DNA from 4 places in the Labrys sedimenti genome. Region 1 is predicted to be linked to each of the others. Evidence: predicted binding sites of a transcription regulator. Region 1 holds the regulator's gene; each other region holds the start of a gene.
The links. The regulator PhoB, encoded in region 1, activates phosphate uptake and scavenging genes when phosphate is short. The targets are predictions, from matches to a motif close to TGTCATNNANCTGTCAT.
Positions count from the first base shown of each region.

Region 2: U1R88_RS09295 (BtaA family protein) is a predicted target of PhoB. The motif match lies at 1,865-1,881, and genes of this name have one in related genera.
Region 3: ugpB (sn-glycerol-3-phosphate ABC transporter substrate-binding protein UgpB) is a predicted target of PhoB. The motif match lies at 2,070-2,086, and genes of this name have one in related genera.
Region 4: U1R88_RS24155 (alkaline phosphatase) is a predicted target of PhoB. The motif match lies at 1,605-1,621, and genes of this name have one in related genera.

Region 1 is NZ_JAXOUF010000002.1:27,297-30,744, forward strand. Features, by position in the region: gene U1R88_RS06520 (RNA polymerase sigma factor) at 1-777, shown strand, start outside; gene phoB (phosphate regulon transcriptional regulator PhoB) at 1,026-1,727, opposite strand; gene phoU (phosphate signaling complex protein PhoU) at 1,741-2,460, opposite strand; gene pstB (phosphate ABC transporter ATP-binding protein PstB) at 2,495-3,310, opposite strand; gene pstA (phosphate ABC transporter permease PstA) at 3,319-3,448, opposite strand, start outside.
Region 2 is NZ_JAXOUF010000002.1:602,869-606,316, forward strand. Features, by position in the region: gene U1R88_RS09290 (class I SAM-dependent methyltransferase) at 1-541, opposite strand, end outside; gene U1R88_RS09295 (BtaA family protein) at 538-1,803, opposite strand; gene U1R88_RS09300 (ABC transporter ATP-binding protein) at 1,917-3,448, opposite strand, start outside.
Region 3 is NZ_JAXOUF010000011.1:36,429-39,876, forward strand. Features, by position in the region: gene ugpA (sn-glycerol-3-phosphate ABC transporter permease UgpA) at 1-400, opposite strand, end outside; gene ugpB (sn-glycerol-3-phosphate ABC transporter substrate-binding protein UgpB) at 677-1,987, opposite strand; gene U1R88_RS24930 (diphosphate--fructose-6-phosphate 1-phosphotransferase) at 2,638-3,448, shown strand, end outside.
Region 4 is NZ_JAXOUF010000010.1:106,657-110,104, forward strand. Features, by position in the region: gene U1R88_RS24150 (L,D-transpeptidase family protein) at 1-1,267, opposite strand, end outside; gene U1R88_RS24155 (alkaline phosphatase) at 1,772-3,448, shown strand, end outside.

The sequences.
Region 1 (3,448 bases):
AGGCTGGTGCGGGCCAAGGCCAAGATCAAGCAGGCCGGCATTCCCTTCCGCATCCCGGAGCCCGACGAGCTGCCCGGCCGCCTCGATGCGGTGCTGGCGGCCGTCTACGCCGTCTATGCCGAGGGCTGGGCCGATCCGGAAGGGGCTCACGCCCGCGAGCGCAATCTGTCGGCGGAAGGTATCTGGCTCGGCCGGCTGCTGGCCTCGCTCCTGCCCGGCGAGGCAGAAGTGCTGGGACTGCTGGCGCTGATGCTGCACGCCGAAGCGCGGCGAGCGGCACGCCGCGGCCCGGGTGGCGATTATATTCCGCTGGAGCAGCAGGATACCGCGCTCTGGGATGCCGGGCTGATCGAGGAGGCCGAGGCCTTGCTTGCCCGGGCCGGCCAGGTCCGCCAGATCGGCCGCTATCAGCTGGAAGCCGCGCTGCAATCGGCCCATGCTCATCGACGCATCTGCGCGGCGACGGACTGGGCCGCGATCGTCACGCTGTATGAAGCCCTGGTCCTGCTGACCGCTTCTCCGGTGGCCGCCATCAACCGGGCCGTGGCGCTGGGCCGCCTTGCGGGGCCGCAGGCTGGTCTGGACGCGCTCGACGAGGTCGCCGGCGACGGACGCATCATCGATTACCAGCCCTATTGGGCAGCGCGTGCCGACTTGCTGGCGCGGGCGGCGAAGCCGGAAGAGGCCCGCAATGCCTATTCGCGGGCGATCGGCCTGGAGAGCGACCCGGCCATCCGCCGCTATCTGCAGGGACGCCTGGCGGATCTGGGGGCGTGATTGCGTGGCCAGAGAACTGGTCAGACACTGATGCTCACCCTTACACCAACTCGCGCAATCCCCGACCCGTCATTGCGAGCGAAGCGAAGCAATCCAGGAACTCGCAGGCCTGGAGTTCAGGGCTCTTGGATTGCTTCGCTTCGCTCGCAATGACGTTGATGAGTCGAACTCAAAGCGTGCTGGTATTACTCACTACGTCGCGCAGCCTTGGCGAAAGGAAGCGGGCGGGCAATGCCCGCAAACCGCCCTCAGGATTGCTTGGCGAAGGTCTCGTCGAAGGAATAGCCGGCGCCACGCACGGTGCGGATCGGATCGATCTCGCGGGTGCGATTCATCGCCTTGCGCAGGCGGCCGACATGCACGTCGACCGTGCGCTCGTCAATATAGACGTCGCGGCCCCAGACGCTGTCGAGCAACTGCTCGCGCGCGAACACCCGTCCCGGCGCCTGCATTAGGAATTCGAGCAGGCGGAACTCGGTCGGGCCGAGGCGGATCTCGCGATTGCCGCGATGGACACGCTTGGTCTCCCGGTCGAGCGAGATGTCGCCGGCCTTGAGCAGGGAGGCGACGTGATCGGGCTTGGCCCGGCGCAGCAAGGCACGCACGCGGGCCGAGAGTTCGGGCACCGAGAAGGGCTTGACGACATAGTCGTCGGCGCCGGTGGCAAGGCCACGCACGCGTTCGGTTTCCTCGCCGCGCGCCGTGAGCATGATCACCGGCAGGCGCTCGGTTTCCGGCCGCATGCGGATGCGCCGGCACAATTCGATGCCGGACAGGCCCGGCAACATCCAGTCGAGCAGGACGAGGTCCGGCACGCTTTCGCGCAGCCGAATCTCGGCATCGTCTCCGCGTGCGACGCTATCGACCTCATAGCCTTCGGCTTCGAGATTGTAGCGCAGCAGCAGAGTCAGGGCTTCTTCGTCCTCGACGATCAGAACCTTGGGAGGCATGGCCTATCCCTTGTTATTTAGCCGGCACAGGAAGATCGACAAGATCGGTGCTGTTGTCCGCCTTGGGCCGCTCGCCGGCCGGCGATTCACCGGTGACCAAATAGTGCACCGTCTCGGCGATGTTGGTGGCGTGGTCGCCGATGCGCTCGATGTTCTTGGCGCAGAACAGCAGATGGGTGCAGAAGCCGATATTGCGCGGATCTTCCATCATGTAGGTCAGCAATTCGCGGAACAGCGAGGTATACATCGCATCGATCTCGCCGTCCGAGCGCCAGACCGAGAGCGCTTCCTCGACGTTGCGCTGGGCGAAGGCATCGAGCACCTGCTTGAGCTGCTCGAGCACCAGGTCGGCCATGTGATCGAAACCGCCGAAGAGCTGGGCCGGCTGGGCGTGGCTGTGGATGGCCACCACGCGCTTGGCGACGTTCTTGCCGAGGTCGCCGATCCGTTCGAGGTCATTGGCCACCCGCAGGGCCGAGACGATTTCGCGCAGGTCGAGGGCCAGCGGCTGGCGCTTGGCGATGATCAGGATGGCCCGGTCCTCGACCTGGCGCTGCAGCTTGTCGATCGCGGCATCGAGATCGATCACCGCTTTGGCGCGCTGGGTGTCACGCTTGAGCAGGGCTTCGACGCTGTCGGCCACGCTCTTCTCGGCGTAGCCACCCATTTCGGCGATCATGTTGCGCAGTTCGCGCAGTTCCTGGTCGAAGGATGTAACGATATGGTCGGACATGCCGCCTCCAAATGAATTCGACGCTGGCCGGGAATCAGCCGAAGCGGCCGGTGATGTAGTCCTGCGTACGGCTGTCGTTCGGGGTGGTGAACATCTTGTTGGTCTGGCCGACCTCGATGAGGTCGCCCAGATAGAAGAAGGCCGTCACATCCGCGCAGCGCGCCGCCTGCTGCATATTGTGCGTGACGATGACGATGGTGAAGTCCCGCTTCAATTCGTCGATCAGTTCCTCGATCTTGGCGGTCGAGATCGGATCGAGTGCGGAGGTCGGCTCGTCCAGCAGCACGACTTCGGGCTTCACCGCGATGGTGCGGGCGATGCACAGGCGCTGCTGCTGGCCGCCGGACATGCCGAGGGCCGAAGCGTGCAGGCGGTCCTTGACCTCGTTCCACAAGGCGGCCTTGGTGAGGCACCACTCGACGCGCTGGTCCATCTCCGCCTTGGAGATGGACTCATGCAGGCGCACGCCGAAGGCGATATTGTCATAGATCGACATCGGGAAGGGCGTCGGCTTCTGGAACACCATGCCGATGCGGGCGCGCAGCACGGCCGGATCGATTTCCTTGCCGATGACGTTCTGGCCGTCGAGCAGCACGCGGCCCTTGGCGGTCTGCCCCGGATAGAGGTCGTACATGCGGTTGAGCACGCGCAGCAGGGTCGACTTGCCGCAGCCGGAGGGACCGATCATGGCAGTGACCTGCCGGTCGATCATGTCGAGGTTGATGCCCTTGAGCGCATGCTTCTCGCCATAATAGAAGTCGAGATTCTCGACCTTGAGCTTCACGGCGGCGGCTGGATCAGCGATCGGGCGTTCGGCAACCGCGATGGAGGCTTGGGGGGTAGCGGACATGGGAGCACTCATTTCTTGGGAGCGAGCACGAAGCGGGTCAGGATATTGAGCGCCAACACGCCGGCCGTGATGAGGAGGGCGCCACTCCAGGCCACCGAGACGGCCTTGGGGTCGGGATAGGGCGCGAGCTGGTAGATG
Region 2 (3,448 bases), 580 kb from region 1:
GATGGACGTGGAAGCGCGCCAGCCAGGCAAAGAGCAGCCGCTTGAACCAGCTCGGGAGGCCCTCCTGCTGGCCGAAATCCACGATCAGGAGGCGACCGCCCGGTCCGAGGGCTGCAATGGCCCGTTCCAGCACGGCCTGCCAATCCGGGATCATCGACAGTGTGTAGGAGATATAGATGCGCTCGAAACCCTTGCGCCCGAATTGCTCGGGTGAGAAACGGGTGGCGTCGGCCTGGGCCACGGTGACGCGGGCCAGCCGATTGCGGTCCAGCGAGTGCCGTGCCGTTTCGAGCATCGCCGTCGAAATGTCGAAGCCGGAGAGCGGCGTGGCGGGGTAGCGCCTGGCCACGGCAATGAGGTTGCGGCCGGTGCCGCAACCGATTTCGAGAATGGCATCGCTAGCAGCCGGCCGCAGCGATGCGATCAGGTGATCCCGGCCGAGCAGATAATATTTGCGCGTGAGATCATAGATGTAGCGCTGGTGGCGATAGATCCGGTTCATCGCCGCCGCGGCATCGCCCGTCTGGATCTCGATGCTCAATGGAGGGCTCGCAGCTCGTAGAGATGGAAGCCGCCATAGATGGCGGAGCGGTCGCGCGCAGTCCAGGCCCGGCAGCGCTCGCGATCATAGGACCAGCGCGCTAGCAAATCGGCGGGAATACGCCCCGGCAGCAGGCTTTCCTCGGCGGCGGTGCGGAAGATCACGCGGGCGCCGGGGCGGGCCGTGCGGGTGATCTCGCTCCACAGTTTGGTGAGGATGACATCGGTCATCCAGTCCTGGGCATCGAGCAGCACATAGGCGTCGAGGCTGGCCGCCGGCTGGGCCTTGAGATGGTCGATCAAATTGACATGGCGAACATCGATGCGGTCGGCGCGGTCGCGCACGGCCTCGTAGGCCGCCGGCTCGAGATAGGGCGGCACCGGCCCGTCGCCATCGGGTTTGTAGCCGCGGCCGAAGGCCTGCCAGGCGAAATAATTGTCCTTGAGGTCGAAATCGCAGGCGAGGCGTTCCAGCCGCTCGCGCAGCACGTCGGCAATGCCTTCCCCGTCGGCTGCCGCCCCGGCCAGGGCGTCATACTGCTCGGGCGGAATGCCCAGGCCATAGAGCGAGGCCCGCCGGCGCGTGAGCCATTTGATATGGGGGCGATCGAACAGGGGCGCGATGCGCTCGTCGAAGACCCGGCGCTGCTCGGCGAGATCGCGAGCGGCCAGGAGGTCGGCCGGATCGATGCGATGCAGCCGTCCGATCAGATGTCCCAGGCCGATGAAACGGCCGAGCAGGCCGTACCGATAGAGGTTCTTGCCGAAATAGCCGATGCGGCGGCGGCCGAGCAGGTCACGCCCGTCCCAATAGGCGCGTGTCTCGGCGTCGAGATGGGAGCGCAGTGCCGTCTCGTAGATCGAAACATTGCGGCGCTGGTGGGCGCGCGCGAAGAAATCGTAGAAGGCGGCATGGTCGGGCAGGTGCCGGGCCGCCGCGATCTTCAGCCGGTTGAGGGCGATATGGTGGCGGTTGAGGTCGACCGCGGTGATCGCGGCCGGGCCAGCCTTGAGATAGCTCATCACATTGCAGCCGCCGGAGGCGATGGCAACCAGCCGGTCGTCGGATTTGAGAGCCAGCGCTTCCATGTCGATCTCGGGATCTTCCCAGATCTGGGCGTAGACGAGGCCACTGAAAGCCAAGGTGAAGAGCCGGTCCTGCATGCCGCGCAGCGACAATAGCCGGTGATGCTCCACGGCCTGCTTGACATGGCCCTGGCCCTTGGCTGGCGCCTGTGTCCCGATGCTGTTCACATCCGTCATGCCCATCCGCTCCTTCGCCGAATCCGGGTTGCGCGATGGGATTCGCGGATAAGACCAAGCGATGACGGGGGGATGACAAGGGGCCGCCAAAGCGACGCGCAGGCGACAGGTCCTCAGGCCGTACCGGCCGCCTCCACGCGTTCCTTGCCGAGTGCCGCCGCCATAAGCGTGCGGGTATAGGTTTCGCGCGGTGCGTCGAAGATCTGGGCGGTGGAGCCCTCCTCGACGATGCGTCCCTCCTTCATCACGACGACATAGTCGGACAGCGCGCGTACCACCGACAGATCATGGCTGATGAACAGATAGGACAGGCCGTAGGTGGCCTGCAGGTCGCGCAGCAGTTCGACGATCTGTTTCTGCACCGAGCGATCGAGCGCCGAGGTCGGCTCGTCGAGCACCACCACCTTGGGCTTGAGGATCATGGCGCGCGCAATGGCGATGCGCTGGCGCTGGCCGCCCGAGAATTCGTGCGGATAGCGGTTGCGGGCGGTGGGATCGAGGCCGACCTCCGTCAGGGCCTGGACGGCCCGCTTGTCCCGTTCGGCAGCCGACAGGCTGGGCTCATGCACCCTAAGGCCTTCGGTGATGATGGATCCCACCGACATGCGGGGAGAAAGCGAACCGTAGGGGTCCTGGAACACCAATTGCAGGGCGCGCCGCAACGGACGCATGTCGAGCGCGCTTGCCCGCGAGATGTCGCGGCCATCGAACCGGATGTCGCCTTCGCCGGTATTCAGCCGCAGCAAGGCGCGGCCCAGGGTCGACTTGCCCGACCCCGACTCACCCACGATGCCGATGGTCTGTCCCTGCTGCAGGCGCAGGGAAACATCGTCCACCGCCTTCAGATCCATCGCCTTGTGGCCGCCGAAAAGACTGCCGCTGAGATGATAGGTGACGCGGATGTTGCGGCCCTCGAGCAGCACGGGAGCATCGGGACGTGGTGGATCCTTATGGCCCGACGGTTCGGCCGCCAGCAGCATCTTGGTGTAGTCATGCCGGGGATTGTCGAAGACCTCCTGCGTGGTACCGGCCTCCACCACTTCGCCACGACGCATGACATAGACGCGATCGGCGAAACGCCGGACGATGTTGAGATCGTGGCTGATGAAGACGATCGACATGCCCAGGCGCTGCCTGAGATCGGCGAGCAGGGACAGGATCTGGGCCTGCACGGTGACGTCGAGCGCGGTGGTCGGCTCGTCCGCAATCAGGAGATCGGGATCGTTGGCGAGCGCCATGGCGATCATTACACGCTGGCGCTGGCCGCCCGACATCTCATGGGGATAGGCATCCACCCGCCGCTCGGGATGGGGAATGCCCACGAGCTTGAACAGCTCCACCGCCTTCTTGCGGGCTTGCTTGTAGCTGCCGCCGCGATGATGGACGATTGGCTCGGCCACCTGACGCCCGACCTTGTAAAGCGGGTCGAGCGAGGTCATCGGCTCCTGGAAGATCATGGTGATCTTGTCGCCACGTACCTTGTTGAGCTCCTTCGCCGGCAGGCCGAGCAATTCCCTGCCGCGATATTTGGCCGATCCCCGGACCTGGCCATTGCCGGCGAGCAGGCCCATCAATGCCATCATGGTCTGGCTCTTGCCCGAGCCGGATTCGCCCACGATGGCGACGGTCTCGCCTTTGCTGACCT
Region 3 (3,448 bases), on a different contig from region 1:
CGAGCGAGGGCTGGAACATGAAGAGCCAGAGCACGCCTGCCACCGCCGGCGCCACGGCATAGGGCCACACCAGCATGGTGCGATAAAAGGAGGCGCCCTTGATCTTCTTGTCCGCCTGAACGGCCAGGACCAAGGCGAGGCCGAGCGACAGCACCGAGACCAGGCCGGCAAACACCAGGGTGACGCCGACGGCCTTGTAATATTCCGGTTGCTGGAACAGCAGCTGGTAATTCTCGAACCCGACGAATTCGGAGGTGGTGCCGAAACTATCCTCGATGAAGAAGGATTGCCGGATCGCCTGCAGCACCGGCCAGTAGAAAAAGATGAGCGTGATCGCCAATTGCGGCGCCAGCAGCAGCCAGGGCAGGGTCTTGCCGGAGAAGACGGAGCGTTTTTCCATGGATGCTTCCGGACTATGCAATTCAGTCAAGCTGGAAGGGTGCGGGTGCCTTCTCCCCTTGCGGGGGAAGGCCGTGACATCTTCGATACGAAGATGTCACTGTTCATTTCGAAGCAATGAGGGATGGGGGATGGCGGGCAACGCGGCCCGCCGTGAAAGCCGGCACGACGATTGCGCAAATCAGTCGCGTCCGACGTACTGACTGCCACACCCTATCCGACCCGGCTTCGCCGGGCCACCTTCCCCGCTACGCGGAGAAGGCTTTTACGCGGCCTTTTATCGCCCCGCCGTGCGGGCGAAGGTCTTCAGGATCGCATCGCCCCGGCGGACGGCATCGTCCATGGCGGCCTGCGCGGTTTTCTTGCCGGCCAGGGCCTGCTCGATTTCTTCGGCCCAGACATCGCGGATCTGGGCAAGGTTGCCCAGGCGCAGCCCGCGGGAATTCTCCGTCGGCGCCTTGTTGGTCAGCTCCAGCACGGCGACTTCGCTGTTGGGATCCTTGGCATAGAAGCCCTGCTTCTTGGAGAGCTCGTAGGCGGCCGGGGTGATCGGCAGATAGCCGGTCTCCTGGGCCCACCAGGCCTGCACCTCGGGCTTCGACAGATAGGTCAGGAACTTGGCGATGCCCTTATAGGATTCGTCCGACTTGCCACCCATCACCCAAAGCGAAGCGCCGCCGATGATCGAGTTCTGCGGCGCGCCCTGCACATCGGGATAATAGGGCATCGGCGCCACCGAATATTTGAACTTGGCGTTGGCCTTGACGTTGCCCAGGAAGGCCGACGACGTCAGGAAGAGCGGGCATTCGCCCGAGGTGAAGCGTCCCTCGCCCTGATTGGTACGGCCGGAATAGTCGAACGTCTTGTCCTTCTGGGCCTCGACCAGGTTTTCCAGATGCTTCACAACCACCGGATTGTTGAACTTCAATTCGGTATCGAAGCCATCCAAGCCGTTGGCCTTGGTCGACAGCGGCACGTTGTGCCAGGCCGACAGCTCCTCGATATTGGCCCAGGTGGTCCAGGCCGTGGAAATGCCGCAGGTGGCGTAACCGGCTGCCTTCAGCTTCTTGGCCGCCTCGAAAGCCTCCGGCCAGGTCTTGGGTGCCGCCGTCAGATTGGCCTTCTTCAGCGCATCCTCGTTGACCCACATCACCATGGTCGAGGAGTTGAAGGGAAAGGACAGCATCTCGCCCTTGGCATTGGAATAATAACCGGTGACGGCAGGCAGGTAGGACTTTTGGTCGAAGGGTTCGCCCGCATCCTTCATCAGCTGGTAGACTGGCTTGATCGCGCCCTTGGCCGCCATCATGGTGGCGGTGCCGACTTCGAAGACCTGCAGGATATCGGGCGCATTGCCGGCCCGGAACGCGGCAATGCCGGCATTCATCGTATCGGGATAGGAACCCTTGTAGGCGGGAACGATCCGATAGTCGCTCTGGCTGGCATTGAAATCATTGGCCAGCTTGACGATGCGGTCGTTGTTGGCCCCCGTCATCGCATGCCACCACTGGATATCGGTGGCAGCGACAGCCCCGGTCGATACACTGGCCAGAAGAACCACGGCCGAAGCCAGAACGCTCAACTTCATCACATACTCCCTCAGGATGCGCCGCTTCTTAAAAGGACGGCGTCGTTTAAGACTTCACTGGTTGCGCCTCAATGACGAAGAAATGAAGCAAATATGACAGGTAATATGTTGCAGGGTTTATCCTCGGCTTCTCCCTGCGTTCGCTTCGGTGCATTGCCCCAATCCCGACGTAGCGAAACCACCATGGATTTCTTTCAATCCTGCGGATGAGATTAATAGATCATTTTTTTTAATTATAGAAATTTCATTCCATTGCAGACCTGTATTGTCAAGGCCTGAATCCCATCGAACCGACAGCCGATGGAGCGCTTCCCCCTGTAAAACCCACTGGCGGTTTCGATACCGAGCGCGGCGCTCCCAACCCATTGGCATATCGGCGACATCACGGCATCTTCGCAGTCGGTCGGAGCGCCCCTTGGCAGGCCGAAAGAGAGCCGAAACACGAAAAGCCTGAATGCCCCCACCACGGTGCAAGGCCTGCCGGCATGCCGATGGAAGCCGGGCGTCTCGATCCCCTTGCCCCCGAATGAAGCGTCGCCGCCTCCATTTGCAGGGGCAGCCGTGCGTCACGCTCCCTCGCCCAAGTCGCTCGTTGCCGACCGGCGGTTTCAGGGCTAAGCAACTTGAAACCAGATTGCCAGGGAGGCTCCATGTCGTCGATTGTCATCGCTCAAGGAGGCGGCCCCACCGCCGTGATCAATCAGACTCTCTGCGGCGCGATCATCGCCGCCCGCCGGCACGACCCGTCACTGCGCATCCTCGGCGCCCGCCACGGCGTGCGGGGCCTGACGCGAGGCGATCTCGTCGACCTCACCGCGCTTTCGGAAGGCGATCTCGAGCGCCTTGCCCGCACCCCGAATTCGGGCCTCGGCTCGACGCGGGACAAGCCCGATCCAGCCTATTGCCAGACCATCCTGCAGGCGCTGGAAAAGCTCGATGCCCGCGGCTTCATCTATATCGGCGGCAATGACACGGCCGGCACGCTCGATCTCCTGCGCCAGCAGTCGACCGGTTCCTGCAGCTTCGTGCACGCCCCCAAGACGATCGACAACGACCTGATGGAGAACGACCATGTGCCGGGCTTCATCTCGGCCGCCGCTTTCGTCGCCAATGCCTTCGTCAGCATGGATCTCGATTTCCGAGCAATGCCGGGCATTTATGTCGCCATCGTCATGGGCCGGCATGCGGGCTTCCTCAGCGCCGCGGCTGCCGGCTGGCAGCAGGCGCCGGAGGACGCGCCCCATCTGATCTACACGCCCGAAAAGCCCTTCTCGGTCGAGCAGTTCCTCAATGACGTCGACATGGTCTACACCCGTGTCGGCCGCTGCATTGTCTCGATGTCGGAAGGCGTGCAGGACGAGACCGGCCGTCCCCTCGCCGAGGCACTCGCCGCCGGCGCGGTCGAGCGCGACGCCCATGGCAATGTGCAACTCACCGGCGGCGATCTCGGCATCGAGATCC
Region 4 (3,448 bases), on a different contig from region 1:
CATAGAAGGGCTGACCGTCCGGTGCCGCCGAGGCCACCAGCTGGCTTGCCGGGGCACTGGAGGAGACCGGCGCCGCGGCCACCGCCACCGGCTTCTGCGGCATTGGAGCCGGGAACTTGCTGCCCATCAGCCGGGCATAGACGGCTTCCTGGCGCTTGGCGACAGCCTTCGGGTCCGCAGTGCCCTTGATCGGCTTGCGCGCCACGGCAGCTTCCGAATAGAGCAGGCTTTCGGCCGCGGCATAGGTCACGCGATGAGCGGCATTCGCATCCGCTTCCGTTGCCGGAGCGCCCGCGTCGTTGAGAGCGACCTCGGTCACGTCGACGCGCGAATAGCTGAAGGGCCGGTCCTTGCCGGGCACCGCCGATTGGTCGACAGCACGCGCGGTGAACACCGGGTTGGAACCACCATCCTGGTAGATGTAGTTGACGGCCTTGGTGCCGGAGGCAACCAGCGCAGTCACCTTGGCATCGTCGCCGCGCCGCTTCTCGTAGACGGCGGCCGCCACGTTCTGGCTGGCGGGAGCGATGCCGCAATCGGTACCGCCATTGCCGTTGAAGACATAACGGCCCTTGCAGACATCGACCTTGACCGTCTGCTTGGTGACCTCGAAATTATCGGTGCCTTCCTTGAGGTTCTGCCAGAAGCCGATATTGGGGTTACGGCGGTTCCGGGCCATGTTCTCGGGCGTCATGCGGAAGGGCAGCGACTGCACCTGGAACGAAGCCTGGCCGCCCTGCAGCGCCTCGCGCGCCACGGCATAGATCTCGGCCACCTGCTTGTCGGTCATGGCAAAGCAGCCGCGCGACGAGCAGGAACCGTGCACCATGATGTTGCCGCCGGCCCGGCCGAGCTGGCGATCGAAGCTGTTGGGATAGCCGATGTCGAACGACAGGTAGTATTGCGAATTCGGATTGAGGCTGCTCATGCTCACGGCATAGAAGCCTTCGGGCACCTGACGGTCGCCCTCGCTCTTCTTCGGGCCGAGCTGCCCCGACCAGCGGCAGACCGGATAGCTCTTGAGCAGGGCATAACGTCCGCTCGAGGTCTGCTTCCAGAGCTCGAGCTCGGACTCTTTCTTGTAGATGCGCACCAGGATGGGTGCGGAACGCGCCATGCCCTTGGCCTGCATTTCGGCAATCAGGGCCTGCGGCACCGGGCTAGTCGAACGAACACTTGCGCCATTCTGATTGGAACAGGCAGCCGCCAGCAAAAGAACCGGCACGGCCATTGCAATCTTGCGCATCAACTTGAAGTGAGCGGTCATGAACCAGTGAACCCGTGCAAAGTCAGTAATACAGACTAAGGGACATTTACAGTCAACGACCACTCGCCGCAAGTCATGGGCCGATCGTGGTTACGCAACAGCGTGAACGGACTCTTAACGGCACAATGCCTGATTCCACGCCCTGCCGATAGAGGCCTTCCACCGGAAACTGGCCGGGGACCCTATAGACTTCCTCGCGGCTCGACAAGCATCGGCGACGACAAATCCCGGATCGAGCAGGACAGTGGGATGCGACATGGAGTCTTCGTCGCCCCGAGTCCCAATGATCCACCCTCTAATACTGCGTGTGAAGCGGCCTGATCCTGAGCCTTCTGACTGTCATGGACCTGTCGCACGCCCTGGCTATCCCTAACGCAAAGCGCGTTCAGGGGGAACGCGCTCTCTTCCAGCTCTTTGTTTCCACGCGTCTTTGCCAATGCGGCACCTTCGCCAAACCGCAAGACGCCTGAGTGCAAAGTCTGCTCGCATCGCGAAAGGATTGCCATGCGCACGCTCCTCGCCGCTCTTGCGGTCACCACCATGCTGATCGGTCCCAGCCAGGCCGCAGGCATCTATCCGCTCGACCGTGCGACCATCCTGGCCGGCTCGCCCTTCGACTTCAAGGCCGAGTTCGCCGGCACGGTGAAGCCGGAAGATGTGCGCGTCACCGTCAACGGGCAGGACTACAAGGGTGTGTTCGGCAAGGACGTCGAGTTCGTCGCCTCCGAAAAGGGCAAGGACGACAAGGATCTCGGCTCGGCGGTGCTGCTGCGCGGTCTCACCCTCAGCGTGCCCGGCAGCTACAAGGTCGAGGTCTCGGCCAACGGGCAGAGCCGTAGCGTGACCTGGGACGTCTTCGGCACCGCTGCCGTGCCCAAGGCCAAGAACATCATCTTCCTGCTCGGCGACGGCCTGACGGTCGCCAACCGCACCGGCGCGCGCATCATGTCCAAGGGCATGACCGAGGGCAAGGCCAATGGCCGCCTCAACATGGACGACCTCGACCACATGGCCTTCATCGGAACCTCGTCGACGGACGCCATCGCCACCGACAGTGCCAACACGATGTCGGCCTACATGACCGGCCACAAGACGGCGGTGAACGCTCTCGGCGTCTATGCCGACCGCACGCCCGCCAGCCTGGACGATCCGCGTGTCGAGACCATCGCCGAGGCGTTGCGTCGCACGTCGAAGAAGTCGATCGGCGTGGTCTCCACCGCCGAGATCGAGGACGCGACCCCGGCCGCCGTGGTTTCCCATACCCGCAAGCGCGCCGACAAGGCCGAGATCGTCGGCATGTTCTACGACGTGAAGCCCGAAATCATCCTGGGCGGCGGCTCGGCCTATTTCCTGCCGAAATCGACCACCGGCTCTAAGCGCAAGGACGACAAGGACTATATCCAGCTCTTCAAGGATGCCGGCTACACGCTGGCCACCGACAAGGACAGCCTCGCCGCGGCTTCCGGCACCAATACCGGCAAGATTCTCGGCCTGTTCCATACCGGCAACATGGACGTGGCGCTCGACCGCAACCTGCTCAAGAAGGGCACGGTGGGCAAGTTCCCCAACCAGCCCGGCCTGGTCGACATGACCCAGTCGGCCCTCGACCAGCTTTCCAAGAACCCGGAAGGCTTCTTCCTGATGGTGGAAGCCGCCTCGATCGACAAGATGTCGCATGCGCAGGATGGCGAGCGCTCGCTCTATGAAACCATCGAGTTCGACAAAGCCGTCGGCGCGGCGCGCGAATTCGCCAAGACCCATCCCGACACGCTGATCGTCGTCACCGGCGACCACACCCACTCCATGTCGGTGATCGGCACCGTCGACGACAGCAAGCCCGGCACCGACATGCGCGAAAAGGTCGGCATCTATGCCGATGCCGGCTTCACCAATTACGAGGACAAGGACGGCGACGGCTATCCCGACAAGATCGACCCGAGCAAGCGCCTGGCCGTCGTCTACGGGAACTATCCCGATCACTACGAGACCTTCAGCCCGAAGCTGGACGGCCCCTATGAGCCGGCCATCCAGAACGAGAAGAAGGAATATGTCGCCAATCCCGCCTACAAGGACGTGCCCGGCGCCGTCTTCGTCCAGGGCAACATCCCGCGCAACAACGACAGCACCGCCCACGCCGTCGACGACATCGTGCTGCAAGCCACCGGCCCGGGCGCCGAAGGC